DNA from 2 places in the Blautia sp. AF26-2 genome. Region 1 is predicted to be linked to the other one. Evidence: predicted binding sites of a transcription regulator. Region 1 holds the regulator's gene; the other holds the start of a gene.
The links. Region 1 encodes NrdR, which represses ribonucleotide reductase genes. Its sites were predicted from a motif close to CACAANATNTTGTG; they were not measured.

Region 1 (5,918 bases):
GTCAGTGATTTCTCTGCGCTTCCTGGAAACGGCCTTGTGGCAAAACGGAACGGAAAAGAGCTCTGCGGAGGCAACCGCGCACTGATTACGAAAAAAGCGGTTCTCGCGAAACAGATGGAAGAGCGGGCAGCAAAACTTTCCGAAGAAGGAAAGACACCGCTGTTCTTCAGTGAAGATGGAAAGATGCTCGGTATGATCGCGGTTGCGGATGTCATCAAAGAGGACAGCCCGCGTGCGGTGAAAGAGCTGCAGAATATGGGAATCCGTGTCGTGATGCTGACCGGAGACAATGAGCGCACCGCGCGTGCCATCGGCGCACAGGCGGGTGTGGACGAAGTCATCGCAGGCGTTCTGCCGGATGGAAAAGAAGCGGTCATCAGCCGCCTGAAAGAAAAAGGAAAAGTAGCGATGGTAGGAGACGGCATCAACGATGCACCGGCTCTGACCAGTGCGGATATCGGTATTGCCATCGGAGCAGGAACCGATATCGCGATCGATGCGGCAGACGTTGTCCTGATGAAGAGCCGCCTCTCCGATGTACCGGCAGCGATCCGCTTAAGCCGTGCGACCCTCAGGAACATTCACGAGAATTTGTTCTGGGCCTTCATTTACAATATCATCGGTATTCCGCTGGCTGCGGGCGTATGGATCCCGCTGTTCGGCTGGAAGCTGAACCCGATGTTCGGTGCGGCGGCGATGAGCCTTTCGAGCTTCTGCGTTGTGACAAACGCCCTGCGTCTGAATCTGTTTCGGATGCACGACGCGTCAAAAGATAAAAGAATCAAAAACGAAATTTCAAAGGAGGATCTGAACATGACAACAGAACAGGGAATGGTAAAAACCATGACAATCGAGGGCATGATGTGTGGCCACTGTGAGGCAAGAGTGAAGAAAACACTTGAGGCAATCGAGGGTGTTGCATCCGCAGAAGTAAGCCATGAAAAAGGAACAGCCGTTGTAACACTGACAGCTCCGGTATCAGACGATGTGCTGAAAACAGCCGTAGAGGCACAGGATTACACCGTAAAAGGAATCCAGTAAAACAGGAAACATTGAGAAAAGGGAAACGCGCCTGGAATGAAAATTTCCGGGCGCGTTTCCTTTTTTTACCAGATATAGCAAAAATATTGCAATTTGTTCGGAATTTTCGTGACAAAAGGACAAAAATCCGTTAGGATAGAGAAAAAGAAGAGCAAAAACAAAAGGGTTTTTAGGATCAGGAGGTTTTTACATTATGACAGAGTACAGAATTGCAAAGCCGGAAGAGTGGGAGGACTGCATCGAACTTGCAAACTACGTGTTCAGCACGGCACACCGTCCGCACGACTTTGAGCAGTTAATTCCAAGGGTTTATCAGGCGGGACCGAAAATGGCACGGATCCACCGCGTCGCTGTTGCGGAAAACGGCAGACTCCGGGCCGAGATTGCGGTGCTTCCGCAGCAAATGGCGGCAGGGGGTAAGCTGCTCCGCGCAGGATATGTGGGAAGCGTTTCCGTGCATCCAAAGGCAAGGGGCGAAGGCCACATGAAGCGTCTTCTTGGCGACTGGATTACGGATCTGGAAGGAACGTGTGATCTTCTGGCACTGGACGGCCAGAGACAGCGGTATGCCTACTTTGGCTTTACGCCGGGAAGTGAAAAATACACGTTTTACCTGGATGTGGCAAATGTGCGCCATACCTGGAAAAACGGGGAACTCTCCGCTTACACCTTTGCGCCGCTGTTTCCGGAAAACGGCGAAGCGGACGAAGAGGCGGCAGCCTTTGCAAAGAAGCTGAATGAGGAAAAACCGCTTTACGTGGTAAGAGAGGATGTGAAAGCCTGCCTGAAAACGTTCGGCGAGCAGGCAATTGCAATCTGGAAAAACGGTGAGCGGATCGGATATCTGGCACTTTGCGGCGGAAACCAGGTTGTGGAAGCAGAAGTGTTGGAGGAACAGGATTTCGTTCCTGCACTTGCCGCTTATTTAAAAGAAAATGCGCTTGACTCTCTTTTCATTTCCATTCCGGTGTATGAGACCGGAAAAGCAGCAGCGTTATCGGAAGTCTGCGAAAGCTTCACAAAAGAGCGCTGCGGTTCCGCGATGTACCGTATTTTCCAATTTGCAGACGTCATCGAGGCAATGCTGACCATGAAAGCAGAGACGATGGGCATCAGCGATGGAACGTGGTCTGCTGTACTGGAGGGACAGCCGGTGACCGTGACGGTAAAAGATGGAACTGTGACCGTGACAGGGGAAGCCCATCCGGGGGCAGATGTACTCAACCGGGAGCAGGCGCAGGAACTGCTTCTTTCACCGCTGGCAAGTAAGGGAAGCAAGGTTCCATCTGAAATCTGGAAGAACATTCCATCCGACTGGTTCCCGCTTCCGCTGTACTGTGCGACGGCAGACGAATTTTAGGCAATGACTGTTGGGAGGCAGAGAAATATGAACGAGACAGCGAAACGAGACAGAAGAGACGAAAAAGAAGAAATCCGGTACCATGTGATTTTCTACGGCCAGGTGCAGGGCGTGGGGTTCCGTTACCGGGCGTATTATGCTGCCTACCAGCTCGGACTGACCGGCTGGGTGAGAAACTGCTGGGATGAGACGGTGGAGATGGAGGTGCAGGGTGATGAGGAGACGATCACGGAGATGATCAAAAGGATCCGCACCTCCAGCTACATCGAAATCACGGATGCAAAATGGACGAAGATTCCGCTGGAATCGGAATTCGGTTTTCATATCCGTTGATCAGGGCTGCCTTTTCTCTTTTTCCGGAATTTCGACGAGAATGATATCGTTGCCGATCTGGCAGATGCGGTCCCATGGGATCACAAAATCCTCGCCGTGGCAGAAAAAGCCGCAGAATTTCACAGGACCCGGAAGAACGAGTCCGGTAAGATGTCCCGTTTTTGGATTGAATTCCACATCAATCGGACAGCCGAGCGTTTTGCAGGTGCAGATATTGATAACTTCTTTCTGGCGGAGATCTACAACGCGCATGCGGTGCTCCTTTTTACTGATTCCTATGGAAAAACATATGCGAAAATGTTGCTGCAGTTGACTTGAATTTCACGGAAAAATGCGTATACTGTAAAAGTAGAAAACTTTCCGAAATACTTATTTAGAAACGAGGACGAAAGATATGAGATGTCCATTTTGTAATCAGGATAATACCCGGGTTGTGGATTCACGCCCGATTGAAGACAGCAATGCGATCCGCCGCCGCCGGATGTGCGATGTCTGCGGCAGACGCTTTACGACATACGAAAAAGTGGAGACGATCCCTTTGATCGTCATCAAAAAAGATATGAACCGCGAGCAGTATGACCGCTCGAAAATCGAGACCGGTATCCTGCGCGCCTGCCACAAACGGCCGGTGTCCGCCGAGAAGATCAACGAGATGGTCAACAAGGTGGAGACGGAGCTTTTCAACGGCGAGGAACGCGAGATTCCAAGCTCTGTGATCGGAGAGAAGGTCATGCATTACTTAAAAGACCTGGATCAGGTGGCGTACGTCCGCTTTGCGTCGATTTACCGTGAGTTCAAGGACGTCAACACGTTCATGGACGAGCTGAAAAAGATGCTCGACAAATAGCGGGAGGCAAAAAAATGGAAGTGTCGAACTATATTAAAATGCGTGATCAGATGCAGGAACGTTTTCTGACATACGATCAGAAGGAGATCGAAGGAAAGTATGGCTTTGCGTTTGATGACGATTATTTCTATGTGCCGTATCTTTTTGAAGAATGGAGAGTGAACCGCCATACCGGCGTTGTAGAGGGATCAAAAGACCATTTTCTTCATGTACATCAGGGCAGTTTCAATGAGACGCTGACGATTTTCGACCTGCTCTGCTGCGGAAAGAAGGAGATTGTGCTCGCCGGCACGTATGCGCGTACCAATTCCTTAAAGGGAACGATCAAAGGCCGCACGATTGCGTCCGGCGTTCACGACAGCCGCGCCGCACGGTATGACGGGCATGTGGAACAGCTGAAAAAAGCATGCGTTTCCCTTGGCGGAAAACCATATTTCCCGGGAGACGCTGCTTTTGTTTTTCATGTCTTTCCGTTTCTGCCGCTCGTCTTCCAGTTCTGGGAGTCCGATGAGGAATTCCCGCCGGTGCTGAAGTTTATGTGGGATGAAAACGTCCTCGATTATCTGCGGTTTGAGACGCTGTATTACGTGATGGGAGATTTCCTGGACGCACTGGATCAAGCCTTCGATGCATGTAAAACAGAAGCCTGATACCTTTTGTGAGACAAAATCTTACGAAAATTTTTCGAATGTTTATAAAAATTTCAGTATACGAATCCCCTGGTTTAATGCTATAATGAGCGAAAGTGAGTAAAAAAAGAGAAGAGAAAGGGGAATGCATATGGCTTTTAGCATGAAAGTAACACCGGAAATAGAGGAACTGACAAACATCTGTCTGGATAACTCCAAAATGGATGTTTCGCTGTATGGGCAATACGATGTAAAACGCGGACTGCGCGATGTCAACGGCGTTGGCGTCCTTGCGGGACTGACACAGATTTCAAACGTTGTGTCTTCGGATATCATTGACGGCGTCAAAACGCCGTGTGACGGACGTCTGTACTACCGCGGCATCAACGTGGAAAAACTGACCCAGGGCTTTTTAAGTGAAAACCGTATGGGATTCGAAGAAGTTGCGTATCTGCTCTTATTTGGAAATCTGCCGAATGAAGAGCAGCTCAATCATTTTAAGACAATCTTAAAACAGCAGCAGTCCCTGCCGAAGAACTTTGTGCGTGACGTTGTTATGAAAGCGCCGACCAAGGACATGATGAACACTCTGTCCCGAAGCGTTCTGACCCTGTACGCGTACGACAACCACGCAGATGATACCTCCCTTCCGAATGTGCTTCGCCAGTGCATTAACCTGATTTCTGTTTTCCCGATGCTGTCCGTCTATGGCTATCAGGCGTACAACCATTATATCAAGGGAAAAAGTTTATATATCCACAATCCGTCGAAGAAGCTTTCCACCGCAGAAAACATTCTGCTGATGCTCCGCCCGGATCAGAAATACACCCCGCTGGAGGCGAAGATCCTCGATCTTGCCCTCGTCCTCCACATGGAGCACGGCGGCGGTAACAACTCAACCTTTACAACACATGTTGTTTCTTCTTCCGGAACCGATACGTACTCCGCAATTGCAGCGGCGCTCGGCTCCTTAAAGGGACCGAAGCACGGCGGTGCAAACATCAAGGTTGTGCGGATGTTCGACGATATGAAGTCACACGTCAAAGACTGGACGGATGAGGAAGAAGTATCGAATTACTTAAGAAAGCTGCTGCACAAAGAGGCGTTCGACCAGAAAGGTCTGATTTACGGTATGGGCCATGCGGTTTACTCCATTTCCGACCCGCGTGCGCGCATCTTCAAGACCTTCGTTGAGCAGCTGGCAAAAGAAAAACACAGAGAGAAAGATTACCGGCTGTACGCTATGGTCGAGGAACTGGCTCCGAAGATCATCGGCGAGGAGCGCCATATTTACAAAGGTGTATCCGCAAACGTCGACTTCTACAGCGGCTTCGTTTACAGCATGCTGGATCTTCCGCTGGAGCTCTACACCCCGATGTTCGCCTGCGCGCGTATCGTCGGCTGGAGTGCACACCGGATGGAGGAACTGATCAACACCGACAAGATCATCCGCCCGGCGTACAAGAGTGTCAAAGATGAAGTGGACTATGTTCCGCTGGAAAACAGATAAAACAGGCAGAAGGGCCGGAGCGTGTCGGGATTTTCCGATCTGCTCCGGCATTGCTCTGTGCAGGAAGTAATGTGTCATTGTGAAAAATAGGAGAGTGCAGGAGAATGAATGAGACAAAAAATTACAGCATAACAAAATCCGGAGCAGTCATACTGGAAGGAGGGGCCAATCGCGGCGTCTTTACAGCAGGAGCGCTGG
Region 2 (5,918 bases), on a different contig from region 1:
AAACACCTCGATGTCGGATTTGCCTACGACGGAGACGCAGACCGCTGCATCGCTGTCGATGAGCTGGGAAATGTGGTAGACGGAGACCTGATCATGTATGTCTGCGGTAAATACTTAAAAGAAAAAGGCCAGTTAAACGGAGATACGATCGTGACCACGATCATGTCAAACCTCGGTCTTTACAAAGCGTGTGACCGCGCCGGTATCCGGTATGAGAAGACGGCAGTCGGCGACAAATACGTGTGCGAGAACATGATGGCAAACGGCTATTCTCTCGGCGGAGAGCAGTCCGGCCACATCATTTTCAGCAAGCACGCGACGACCGGTGACGGAATCCTGACCTCCCTGATGGTGATGGAAGTGCTGATAGATAAGAAACTCCCGCTCAGCACCCTGACAGCCGAGGTAGTGATTTACCCGCAGCTCTTAAAGAATGTCCGCGTGGCAAACAAAGCAGCTGCAAAGGCCAACCCGGCAGTACAGAAAGCAGTAGAAGACGTAGCAGAGGCCCTGGGCGATGACGGACGCATCCTCGTAAGAGAGAGCGGCACCGAGCCGGTGATCCGTGTCATGGTGGAAGCACCGGACGACGCAACGTGTGCAAAATACGTAGACCAGGTTGTTTCTGTGATGCATAAAGAAGGACTTGTGACAGAATGAAAAAAAGACTGGTAATCTTTTTTCTGGCGGCGGCAATGGTGCTTGGCGGCTGTGAAAATAAAAATTCAAAGCTTTATAAAAAGGGCATCGAGGCGCTCGAACAGAAGGACTACGTAACGTCGATTGCGATGCTGGAGGGAGCCGTAAAGGCAGGCGACCGACTGGCGGAGAGCTACCGGTCGCTCGGCATCGCTTATCTGAAAAGCCAGGAGTATGACAAGGCAAAAGAGGCTTTCAAGAGCAGTCTTTCGAGCATGAAGCACAAAGACGCGGAGTTTTCGCGCGATGTCATGTATTACGAGGCGGAAACCTGCGTACAGGCCGGAGATCTGGATGGAGCCATTGAGATCTGCACCAATATTCAGGAAGAAAAGGCCGATGCCGATGCGCTGTTCCTTAGGGGACGCGCGTACTTCCTGCAGAAGAATTACGAGCAGGCGAAGGTGGATTTTGATGCGGCAGTGGAGACGAAGGAGAGCTATCAGCTCTGCCTTGACATTTACGAGCTGTATCAGGAGAGCAGCATGAAGGCGGACGGAGACCGTTACCTCGAAGCGGCAGTGAAGATTGAGCCGAAAACGACCGAGGATTATTATAACATCGGCTGCGCATACTACTATCTGGAGGAGCAGGACGAGGCGGTCAAAGCGTTCTCGAAGGCAATGAAGGACGGCAGCAGCGCGGCGATGGAAATGCTCGGCGAGGTTTACCTTTCCAATGGTCAGAACGACGAGGCGAAAGCACTGTTTTCTTCGTATCTTTCGACAGATGGCTTTGCGGCGGCAGCAAACAACGGGCTGGCGCTCTGCGCACTTGCGGAAAACGACACGGACAGTGCACTCTCGTATATCGAGGAAGGACTCAAAACGGCAGAGGATTCCGACCGGGAAAATCTGCTGTTCAACCAGATTGTATCCTATGAAAAACGGGCGGATTTTGATACCGCGAAGTCGCTGATGGCGGATTTTCTGGCAGCATACCCGGAAAACACCGCGGCGCAGCGGGAAAATACGTTTCTCCAGAACCGATAACAGACGGAGGAAGTTGAATTGTTTGATTTAAGAGAAGAACAGGAGCGCGTGATTCTGGTCGGCGTACAGGAAAACGGCGGCGCAAACGCAGAAGAATCGCTCGACGAGCTGGCGGAACTGGCCAGCACCGCCGGTGCGAAGGTGGAGGGCCGCCTGGTGCAGGTGCGAGAGGCCATTCATCCGGGAACGTACATCGGAAAAGGAAAATTAGAGGAGTTGAAAATTCTGGTGCGCGCCTGCGATGCGACGGGCATCATCTGCGACGATGAGCTCTCCTCGATCCAGTTAAAAGGGCTGGAGGAAGCACTGGAATGCAAGATCATGGACCGTACGCTTTTGATCCTGGATATCTTTGCGGCGCGCGCCGTGAGCAGCGAGGGTAAAATCCAGGTTGAGCTGGCCCAGTTAAAGTACCGTGCGTCCCGACTTTCCGGCCTTGGCACATCGCTTTCCCGTCTCGGCGGCGGAATCGGTACGAGAGGACCGGGAGAGAAAAAGCTGGAAACCGACCGGCGCCTGATCCGCACGCGTATTACGCAGTTAAAACGTGAGCTTGAGGAAGTACGCCAGCACAGAGAGCTCCTTCGTGAAGGCAGAAAACGTTCCAAAATCCCGGTAGCGGCGCTCGTAGGCTATACGTCAGCGGGAAAGAGCAGTCTTTTAAATGCACTGACAGGATCGGAAATTCTGGCAGATGCAATGCTGTTTTCCACGCTGGATACGACGACGCGGTCACTGACCCTTCCGGATGGACAGGAAATCCTGCTGACCGATACGGTTGGATTTATCAATAAGCTGCCACATCATCTGATCGATGCATTCCGCAGTACGCTGGAGGAAGCACGGTATGCCGACTATATTCTCCACGTTGTGGATACGTCAAATCCGCAGATGGAGCTGCAGATGCAGGTCGTGTACGATACGCTGCGGGAACTGAAAGTTGAGGACAAAAAGATCGTCACCCTGCTGAACAAGCAGGATAAGCTTCTCGCCCCGATGGTTGTAAAAGATTTCCGGGCAGACGCGAGCCTTGCGGTCTCTGCCAAAACAGGACAGGGACTCGAAGACCTCAAAAATTTACTCTCCTCGTGGATGATGGAGGGAAAAATCTATATCGAGCGCCTCTATCCGTACGATAAGGCGGGAACGATTTCACTGATCCGCGGATACGGAATTCTGCTCGAAGAAGAATATCTGCCGGAAGGCATCCGCGTAAAAGCCTATGTACCGAAGGATATCTATCCGAGGGTATAGAGGTATGGCAAGCGGGCTTAAAAACGGCAGTACATCCCTTTAAGCGCCGTACAGCGCCGAAAAATGGAAGGGACAGAATACAAGTAAAAGTACCATATCTAGTGATGTTAGAAAATTTCACACTAGATATGGTACTTTTTACTATTGACGGGAGAAACATGCTCTGCTATCATATGGTTCAGACACTGCAAAGAGTGGAACCTTAAAAAGGCCTTGCAGAAACGGTTGAATTAACAGGAGGGATTCCATGTTTCAGGTAGAAAAGAGAGACGGAACGATTGCAGAGTTCCAGATGAAAAAGATTACCGATGCGATTGGAAAAGCATTCGGCGCAAAAGATATGCAGTTCAGCGATGACATGCTTCAGATGCTGGCACTGCGCGTAACAGCGGACTTTCAGTCCAAGATCAAAGACGGAAAAATTTCAGTGGAGGCAATTCAGGACAGCGTGGAGAACGTGCTGATCCAGTGCGGCTACGCAGAAGTGGCAAAAGCTTACATTCTGTACCGCAAGCAGAGGGAAAAAATCCGCAACATGAAATCGACGATCGTAGACTACAAAGAGATCGTGGACAGCTACGTAAAAGTAGAGGACTGGCGTGTCAAAGAGAATTCGACCGTAACGTATTCTGTCGGCGGTCTGATCTTAAGCAATTCCGGCGCGATCACAGCCAACTACTGGTTATCAGAGATTTATGATGACGAGATCGCCGAGGCACACCGCAACGCGGATATTCACATCCACGACCTGTCGATGCTGACCGGCTACTGTGCAGGATGGTCGTTAAAACAGCTCATCAAAGAAGGACTTGGCGGCATCAACGGAAAGATTACTTCTTCTCCGGCAAGACATCTTTCGGTTCTGTGCAACCAGATGGTCAACTTCCTCGGCATTATGCAGAACGAGTGGGCAGGTGCGCAGGCATTTTCTTCATTTGATACGTATCTGGCGCCGTTCGTCAAAGTGGACAACTTAAGCTACGGCGAAGTGAAGAAGTGCATCGAGGCGTTTATCTACGGCGTCAACACACCGAGCCGCTGGGGAAGCCAGGCACCGTTCTCCAACATCACACTCGACTGGACCGTACCGGATGACCTCGCGGAGCTTCCGGCGATCGTCGGCGGCAAGGAGATGGACTTCAAGTACAAAGACTGTAAAAAAGAGATGGATATGGTCAACAAAGCGTTCATCGAGACGATGATCGAGGGAGATGCCAACGGAAGAGGCTTCCAGTACCCGATCCCGACCTACTCCATCACATCCGATTTTGACTGGTCCGATACGGAGAATAACCGTCTGCTGTTCGAAATGACTGCAAAATACGGTACCCCGTACTTCTCCAACTACATCAACAGCGATATGAAACCAAGCGACGTGCGCTCCATGTGCTGCCGTCTCCGCCTGGATCTGCGTGAGCTTCGAAAGAAAACTGGCGGATTCTTCGGTTCCGGCGAGAGCACCGGATCGGTCGGCGTTGTCACCATCAATATGCCGCGTATCGCATATCAGTCCAAAGATGAGAAAGAGTTCTACCGCCGTCTCGATCATATGATGGATATTGCCGCACGTTCGTTAAAGACGAAACGTGAGGTCATTACCCGCCTCCTGGACGAGGGACTGTATCCATATACGAAACGGTACCTTGGAACGTTTGAGAACCACTTCTCAACCATCGGTCTGATCGGTATGAACGAGGCCGGCTTAAATGCCGCATGGCTCGGAAAGGGTCTGGAGGATCCGAAGACACAGCAGTTTACGAAAGAAGTTCTGAACCATATGAGAGAGCGTCTTTCTGATTACCAGGAGGAGTACGGCGATCTGTACAACCTTGAGGCAACTCCGGCGGAGTCGACCGCATACCGTCTGGCAAAACACGACCGTGCAAAATGGCCGGATATCAAGACCGCAGGCCATGAGGGAGATACCCCGTACTACACCAACAGCTCCCATCTGCCGGTGGACTATACCGAGGATATTTTCTCTGCGCTTGATATTCAGGATGATCTGCAGACGCTGTACACCTCGGGAACTGTCTTCCATGCGTTCCTTGGCGAAAAACTGCCGGACTGGAAAGCAGCAGCTTCCCTTGTGCGGAAGATTGCAGAGAACTACAAACTGCCGTACTACACGCTGTCCCCGACGTATTCTGTCTGTGCGAACGACGGCTATCTCGCCGGCGAGCACTTTACATGTCCGATCTGCGGAAAAGAGGCAGAGGTTTACAGCCGTATCACGGGATATTACCGTCCGGTCAAGAACTGGAACGACGGAAAACGCCAGGAGTACAAGAACAGAACTGTATATGATATCATCCACTCCAAATCGCCGGAGCAGAAAATGAAATCGTACGGTGCAGCAGAGAAACTGGCAGAGCAGGCCGCTGGAAAAGAAGAGCCGAAAGCCGCTGCAGCAGCAGATAAAATCGAGGAAGACGGCATGTACCTGTTCACGACAAGCACCTGCCCGAACTGCAAAATGGCAAAAGAAATGCTCGCCGAGGAGCAGTATGAGGTGATCGACGCAGAGCGTCACCCGGATCTTGCCGCACAGTACGGCATCATGCAGGCACCGACTCTTCTCGTTGTGGAGGACGGCCAGGCGCAGAAGATTGTGAATGCTTCCAATATCCAGAAATATGTGGATGAATATCTCTCCTAAATCTGTGCGCATATAGTTGCAGGAAAGAACAAACAGAGTTATAATAGGAAAAAGTGATACCCTCGCCCGGGCATCCCGGGTGGGGGTATTATTATGGCGCTGAGCACAGCAGAAATCGGCCCGGTGGACCGGTTTCACTTACAGAAGGGAGAAAAATTATGGGATACAGCCAGGACACAATCTGTGTACAGGGAGGATGGCAGCCGAAAAACGGTGAGCCGCGTGTACTTCCGATTTACCAGAGCACAACATTCAAATATGCAACCAGCGAGGAAATGGGAAAACTGTTCGATCTGGAGGAGGAGGGATATTTC

Region 2: the regulator NrdR is predicted to act here: its motif matches at 3,066-3,079, upstream of DWY63_RS09110 (ribonucleoside triphosphate reductase).

Annotation. Positions count from the first base shown of each region.
Region 1 covers NZ_QTWD01000001.1:146,014-151,931, forward strand. Annotated here, with positions in the region: gene DWY63_RS00850 (heavy metal translocating P-type ATPase) at 1-1,041, shown strand, start outside; gene DWY63_RS00855 (GNAT family N-acetyltransferase) at 1,235-2,401, shown strand; gene DWY63_RS00860 (acylphosphatase) at 2,429-2,734, shown strand; gene DWY63_RS00865 (YlmC/YmxH family sporulation protein) at 2,735-2,986, opposite strand; gene nrdR (transcriptional regulator NrdR) at 3,129-3,581, shown strand; gene DWY63_RS00875 (DUF3786 domain-containing protein) at 3,596-4,231, shown strand; gene DWY63_RS00880 (citrate/2-methylcitrate synthase) at 4,362-5,720, shown strand; gene DWY63_RS00885 (patatin-like phospholipase family protein) at 5,825-5,918, shown strand, end outside.
Region 2 covers NZ_QTWD01000006.1:71,023-76,940, forward strand. Annotated here, with positions in the region: gene glmM (phosphoglucosamine mutase) at 1-660, shown strand, start outside; gene DWY63_RS09100 (tetratricopeptide repeat protein) at 657-1,691, shown strand; gene hflX (GTPase HflX) at 1,710-2,945, shown strand; gene DWY63_RS09110 (ribonucleoside triphosphate reductase) at 3,193-5,604, shown strand; gene DWY63_RS09115 (O-acetylhomoserine aminocarboxypropyltransferase/cysteine synthase family protein) at 5,763-5,918, shown strand, end outside.